Rosistilla oblonga: one gene and its partner. The protein of the gene in region 2 binds, or shares a complex with, the protein of the main gene of each other region. Links are inferred from orthologs where the notes say so. Each region holds a gene or a part of one and is shown on either strand. Other genes may lie near its edges. The genes, in order: carB and carA.

Region 1 (4,104 bases), 2.5 Mb from region 2 along the record:
CCCAGGACAACCAAGCCAACAACCCCATAGCGTTCCGCCCCTAACGCGACATCTATCCCCAGTCGCGAAGCGACGGCATGAGACAGCCTGGTGACGCAAGTCCCAGGACAGCCAAGCCCCACCCCAAGCCTTCCGCCTCCAAGCGCGACATTCATCCCCAGTCGCGAAGCGACGACATGCGATAGCCTAGCGACGCAAGTCCCAGGACTGCGGCGATTTGGAATCGCGCCACAGATACGCAAAAGACCACCGCGATCGTGTTTCGATCGCGGTGGCCTTTGTTTCTATTTCGGCGGATAGCGTTCAACACATCGGCGCCGTCAATGCGCCGTGCGGAACTCTACAGTCCGAACCGGTCCTGCAGGCACTCGACGTCCAGGGCGCCTTCTTTGAGCGCCTCCATCGCGCCGACAGCGGCTTCGGCTGCGGCGATCGTCGTGATACATGGGACGCCGTGTTGAACGCCCGAAGCTCGGATGCGACCTTCGTCGGTGCGAGCCCCTTTGCCGTTGGGCGTGTTGATAATCAACTGGACCTCTTCGTTCTTCAGGTAATCGATCAAGTTCGGATGCCCTTCGGCAAGCTTCTTGATCGGAGTGACCGCCACGCCCGATTCCTCGAGCAATTTTGCGGTACCCGAGGTCGCCAGGATGCTGAAGCCGAGATCGCGGAGACGCGAGCCAAGCTTGATCGCAAAGTCCTTGTGACGCGACGACAGGCTGATGAAGATGTTCCCTTCGCTTGGAAGGACCGTGCTCGCCGCGATCTGGCTTTTGGCAAACGCCAGCGAGAAACTCTTGCTGGTTCCCATCACCTCGCCCGTACTTCGCATCTCCGGCCCGAGCACGATGTCGACACCGGCAAACTTGCGGAACGGGAAGACGCTCTCTTTGATCGAGACGTGCGACGGGATCGTTTCCCCGGTCACGCCGACTTCGGCAAGCGTCTTGCCGCACATGACCTGCGTCGCCAAACGCGCCACGGGAACGCCGGTCGCTTTGGCGACAAACGGCACGGTCCGGCTGGCTCGCGGATTGACTTCGATGATGTACAGCGTCGGCTTGCCATCTTCCATTTTGACGGCGTACTGGATGTTCATCAGTCCGACGACTTTCAATCGCAGCGCCAATTGTTTCGTGGCGACGCGGATTTCGTCGAGGATCGATTCGGGCAGGCTGTGAGGCGGGATCGCACATGCGGAGTCGCCGCTGTGGACGCCCGCTTCTTCGATGTGCTCCATGATTCCCATCAGCACGCAGTCCTTCGAATCGGAGAGCGCGTCGACGTCGACTTCAATCGCATCTTCCAGGAACCGGTCGATCAGAACCGGTTGCCCTTCGGCGACAACAAACGCTTCGGCGACGTAGCGGTCGAACTGCTTGTGGTCGTAACAGATCTCCATAGCGCGGCCGCCCAAAACAAAGCTGGGTCGAACCAACGCGGGGAAGCCGATCCGGTCGACTTCGCCGCGGGCTTCTTCCATCGTCCGCGCGATGCCGCTCGGCGGCTGACGCAGCCCCAGTTCATCGATCAGTTGTTGGAACAGCTCGCGATCCTCGGCCGCTTCGATCGTGTCGACGCTGGTTCCGATGATCGGCACGCCAGCGTTGGCCAATCCGCGAGCGAGATTCAGCGGCGTCTGGCCACCGAACTGTACGATTACGCCGTCGGGTTGGACGTTGTCGCAGATGTTCAACACATCTTCGATCGTCAGCGGTTCGAAGAACAGGATGTCGCTGGTGTCGTAATCGGTACTGACCGTCTCCGGATTACTGTTGACCATGATCGATTCATAGCCCATGTCGCGGAGGGCGAAACTGGCATGGCAGCAGCAATAATCGAACTCGATCCCCTGGCCGATCCGGTTTGGACCGCCACCAAGAATCATGATCCGCTTCTTGTCACCCTTGGGCGGCGCTTCGTTCTCGTCTTCGTACGTGCTGTAGTAGTACGGCGTGAAGGCCTCGAATTCGGCGGCACAGGTGTCGACCGATTTGAAGACCGCGCGGACGCCTTGTTCTTTGCGGTATTCGCGAACCTTCAGCTCGCTGGAGTCGAAGAAGATCGCCAACTGGCGATCGGAGAAACCTAGCTGTTTGGTGTATTTCAAGTCGGCGGGGCTGAGCGATTCGAGCGATCCAGCCTGCAGCAAAAAGTTCTCGTGCTCGACGATCTGTTGCAATTGGTCCAAGAACCAGCGATCGATTTTCGTCAGTTCGAAGATCTCTTCGATCGTCATCCCCATCTTCAGCGCGTATCGCAGATAGAAGATTCGTTCGGCGTTGGGAGTCGAAAGTTTTGCGATCACTTCATCGCGGTCGGGCTGCGATTCGCCACCCCACATATCCTTGCTGCCGCCGCCGAAACCGAAGGCGCCGACTTCCAGGCCGCGAAGCGCTTTTTGGAACGACTCTTTAAAGGTTCGCCCGATCGCCATCGTCTCGCCGACGCTCTTCATCTGCGTCATCAAGGTCGGATCGGCTTCGGGGAACTTCTCAAACGCAAACCGTGGGATCTTCGTAACGACGTAATCGATCGACGGTTCGAAACAAGCTTTTGTCTTTTGCGTGATATCGTTGGGCAGTTCCCACAAGCGGTAACCGACAGCCAACTTGGCCGCGATCTTGGCGATCGGGAAACCAGTCGCTTTACTGGCCAGCGCCGACGATCGGCTGACCCGCGGATTCATCTCGATCACGATCATCCGGCCGGTGGTCGGTTCGATCGCAAATTGGATGTTCGAGCCACCGGTCTCGACACCGATCTCGCGAATTACCGCCAACGAAGCGTCACGCATCCGTTGGTACTCTTTGTCGGTCAGCGTCTGCGCCGGGGCGACGGTGATCGAATCGCCGGTGTGGACGCCCATCGGATCGAAGTTCTCGATCGAACAGATGATCACACAGTTGTCGTCCATGTCGCGGACGACTTCCATTTCGTATTCTTTCCAACCGATGATCGACTCTTCGATCAGCACTTCGGTGACTGGGCTTTGGTCTAAGCCGTTTTGCACCAACGCGTCGAAGTCGTCGCGGTTGTAAGCGATCGCCGAACCGGAGCCACCCATCGTAAAGCTGGGTCGGACGACGCAGGGCAACCCGACATCGTTCATCACGCGGCGGGCGTCGGTCAGATTGCGGACCGTTTCGCCGCGGCAGACATCCAGGCCGATCTTGTCCATCGCCTGCTTAAACTGTTCGCGTTCTTCCGCTTTGGCGATTACATCGGCGCGAGCACCGATCATCTCCACGCCGTACTTCTCCAGCACGCCGTTGGCTTCCAAGTCCATCGCGGTGTTCAAACCGGTCTGACCGCCCAGAGTTGGCAGAAGCGCATCGGGGCGTTCTTTGGCGATGATCTTCTCGACCATCTGCCAGGTCAGCGGTTCGATGTAGGTCCGATCAGCGGTTCCCGGATCGGTCATGATCGTGGCCGGATTGCTGTTGACCAAGATGACTTCGTACCCCTCCTCACGCAGAGCTTTACAAGCCTGCGTGCCGGAATAATCGAATTCACAAGCTTGGCCGATGACGATCGGTCCGCTACCGATCAGCAAGATTTTCTTGATGTCGTCGCGACGTGGCACAGGAAGGGAACCTTTGATGGAGTGGAAGAGATCAGGACGGGCGCAAAACCCCGGCAATGTTAACAAACCACCGGGAAAGTGGTAGGGCCCGGAGAGCGCTTCTAGGCTGCAAATCCTTGCTTCATGCTTGCGTTGGTCCCCCAATCGCTAGGATTTCAACGATCGCCAGAACGCATCCCGCGATCAGAATTCGGGCAGGAAGCCGCTCGCCATGCCGACTCGAGCTGGCGATCGACTGCCGTCGGCGCTAATCGATCGCAACGGGATCGGTTTCCCGCAGGTCGGATTTCAGTTTTTGAAACTCGCGATTGGCGAAATAGAGGTTCGACAACGAATACGAAGTAACGCAGACCGCATAAGCCGCCGCGGCGCCGGTTCCACCAAACTTCCAATAGAAGATCACCGTCAGGACCAGCAGCAACCCCGCGTGCAAACCAAGCAGCCAAGTGAGCATGCGGCGCCGGCCGGCGTACAACAAAAACGTAGGTGCCAGCGAAAACAGAGTCGTCATGCTGGAA
Region 2 (3,202 bases):
AAACCGGACGCTCGAGCCCGCCGGGTGATCATTAATACGATCGCTAAATGGGCTCGCACCCAGCGGCGGCATGGTTGTCCAGTTTTCCTAAACCGGATAAGCGGAGGGGCGTGCGGAGGATTGGCGATCTTTTTTGAACCGCCACTGGAGAACTGCAGGCCCGACGTTCGATCGCTATTAATCGCGGGAAGCCCCCAACGTTTCAAGGATGAAATGGCAAGTCCGAGTCTGTCGCGAACAGGCGTTGCTTCTAATCCTTGGAAATTCTGTGCGATCTATCTTGGCTTCACTGTGTGTGCTTTTACTTGGCATCGTCGCTGCGCTTCCATTTCGCAAGTCGCCGCACCAAGAGGTTGAACCTCCCGCTTTGGAGAGGTCTCAAGTCGCCTCGTTGGTCTCGCCGCTTGAGGAGATCGACGTCGAAGCAGCGGATCTCTCTGGGCTGAGCCTATCGGAGATGCCGTACGCGATCGACGAGATCCCCAAGCCTGCCGATTCCCAAGACGGACTGGCTGCGTTTCCGACGCTGCCAAAATCGCGGCGTCCGTTTTCCGAAGGCTTGGTGCAACCGACGCCGATGCTGCCCGATAGCAACCCGTCGCGTGGGCCCGATCCGATGGACATCGCCAATCGATCGCAAGATTGGAACATCGATCTGCCGCTGAAATATGTGCAGCCGCAGACTGGATTAAAGGTCGAAGCGATCGCCAGAAAGCCGTTGGCAACGCCGGCTGAAGCGACAAGCGGTTCGCTGTCGTGGAACCCTTCGCCAAACGAAAATCGCCCGGCGGCTACCGGGATGCGGATTCATCAAGCCGGTTCGCGACAGTTGGGTGAAAGCTCGCAGTCGATCGAGCCAGAGGCGTCGGTCGAACCGACGCAGCAATATCAGAATTCGCCGCCGCCACAGCAGCGGCCTCGCAAACGCTACTTCGTTTATGAGCCAGCCGGTTGAGCCGAGATCGCTTCTTGGAAGCGATCGAATAGGTAGTGGCTGTCGTGTGGCCCCGAAGAAGCTTCGGGATGGTATTGAACGCTAAACGCATTGTGCTGGCGATGCCGAACGCCCGCGACCGTGTCGTCGTTCAGGTTCATGTGCGTGACTTCCAAGCAGTCGGGCAGCGACGATTGCTCGATCGCAAAGCCGTGGTTCTGCGTGGTGATCTCGATCTTCCCGGTCGTTAGATCCAAGACCGGTTGGTTGACGCCGCGGTGACCAAATTTCAGCTTAAACGCCTTGGCACCACAGGCTAGCGACAGCAGTTGGTGTCCCAAGCAGATCCCGAAGATCGGTTTCTTGCCGATCAGTTGACGGATCGTTTCTTGAGCCTGCTGCAAAGGCTCGGGGTCGCCGGGGCCGTTGGACAAAAAGATCCCGTCGGGTTCCAAGGCCAAGATCTCATCGGCGCTTGTCGAACCGGGAACGATCGTGACGCGGTTGCCGCGAGAGTGCAGGTGTCGCGGGATATTCCACTTCATGCCAAAGTCGAGGCAGACGATGTGGGCGCCGGAGTCGGGCGTTTGCGAATCGGTCCACTGATCCAATCGAACGTCCCAGGTCTCGACCGACTTGGGCATTACTTCGCAGGTCAGATCGCGGCCGACTAAACCGGGCGAGGCCTTCGCTTTGGCGACCAAGCTCTCGTCGTTCAGATCGGTCGTCGAAAGGATCCCCTTCATCGCACCCAGGTCGCGGATGCGGCGGACCAAAGCGCGGGTATCGATCTCGGCGATCGCGACGACGCCATGCTTCCGCAGATATTCGGTCAGGCCGCCTTGAGCGCGGTAATTGCTGTAGACACGGCTCGATTCGCGGATCACAAATCCCGACAACCGCGGCACGAGATGCTCGCGATCGTCGTCGTTGATCCCGTAATTGCCGATCTCGGGGCTGGTCATCGTGACGATCTGTCCGCGATAGCTCGGATCGGTCAGGATTTCCTGATATCCGGTCATCGCGGTGTTGAAGACGACCTCGCCGTCGACTTCGCCATCGGCACCGACCGAAATGCCGGTGTAGACGGTGCCATCTTCCAGTGCCAATTTCGCAGGGGCTCGCGTATTCATAAAGCTTGTATTGGGGTGGGGTTGGTGCGGCTGCGTTCTCATTGAAACGTATAACCTTTTCCCCACAGCGGCAAGGTGGCGAAGCGGGTTGTCGATCAGCGAAGTTCTTCAAAATCCTCCATCGGCTCGCCAAACTCCATCACCTCTTCGGCTTCTTCGACCACCTCGGCGACTTCCGCCTCCTCGACCTCCGCAAGCTCACCCTCTTCGACCGGCTCGGCTTCTTCGATCACTTCGTCCTGGTCGCCATCGGATTCTTTGTCGCCCGGCGTCGCCGGACTGGCAGCAGCACGTTTTTCCAGCATCGCTGCGATCGGAACCGCAAGCACGATCGAAGCGATAAAAGCACACCAACCGTAAAACCACATCATTGCAAATTCGCCAGTACTTCGGATTCGAATCAAGTTGAAAAGCGGAAGTTCGTTCACCCCGAGGGTGCCTATCGGCCATCGATCGGATCGTTGGATAAACCAGCGGGGATCCGATTTATCGTAATCAAACGCTGGGAGAGCTGCAATTTTTTGAGGCTCAAATTGCAGGGTGAAGCGATGTTTGCGCATTAGGCAATACGGGTAATCCGGCGTGTGCGCGAGGCACCGCGCAGATTCCCCGCTCACGCGTCGGGTTCCCGTTTAATCAGTACCGTTCAATGAAGGAGCCTCCGACCGTCGCAATAATTAGCGGCGGGAGGTAGTGGACGAGGTTACGAGTCCCAGCGATTTGGTCTGATGCATGCTGAAGGACTTGTAGCCTCGTCCACTACGCTTCGTTGAACGGCATTGGCGTTTAATCTGACGCTTCGGTTTGAAACACTGATTTGCTCTGGCACGAAATCCTATGCGTCCCGAACGACCTGCGGGGCTCCTGTGCAGAGGTTTCTAAAGCCTTACAGTGATAGTCGGATTCGACGCCATCAAAATACGAAGGGTTGCTAAGTATGAATCTGTCTGCCAACGAGATCGCCGAACGCAAAGACGCGATTCGCAAACAAGCCCACGCCAATCGAAAAGGGCAAGCTGACAAAGAAGCTGTCAGCCAGCGGATCACCGATCGTTTGCACCAGATGTCGCAGTACCAAAACGCGACCGCGGTGATGTATTACGTCGACGTTCGCGATGAAGTCCGCACCCGGCAC

The links.
Region 1: the proteins of carA (region 2) and carB are in contact, whole or in part, in a solved structure (PDB 1KEE), measured with the Escherichia coli proteins. The link is inferred for Rosistilla oblonga from one-to-one orthologs.

The regions. Positions count from the first base shown.
Region 1 is NZ_CP036292.1:4,382,500-4,386,603, forward strand. What follows is about bases 141-3,925. They hold carB (carbamoyl-phosphate synthase large subunit), read right to left. Parts: upstream 3,587-3,925; coding sequence 341-3,586; downstream 141-340. Other genes in these bases: CA51_RS15425 (MATE family efflux transporter), read right to left, coding at 3,834-3,925. Outside these bases: more of CA51_RS15425, read right to left, coding at 3,926-4,104. UniProt on the Escherichia coli protein: Large subunit of the glutamine-dependent carbamoyl phosphate synthetase (CPSase).
Region 2 is NZ_CP036292.1:1,886,310-1,889,511, forward strand. The notes cover bases 3-2,885. They hold carA (glutamine-hydrolyzing carbamoyl-phosphate synthase small subunit), read right to left. Parts: upstream 2,068-2,885; coding sequence 937-2,067; downstream 3-936. Other genes in these bases: CA51_RS06680 (hypothetical protein), read left to right, coding at 368-955; CA51_RS06690 (hypothetical protein), read right to left, coding at 2,163-2,438. Outside these bases: CA51_RS06695 (5-formyltetrahydrofolate cyclo-ligase), read left to right, coding at 3,005-3,202. UniProt on the Escherichia coli protein: Small subunit of the glutamine-dependent carbamoyl phosphate synthetase (CPSase).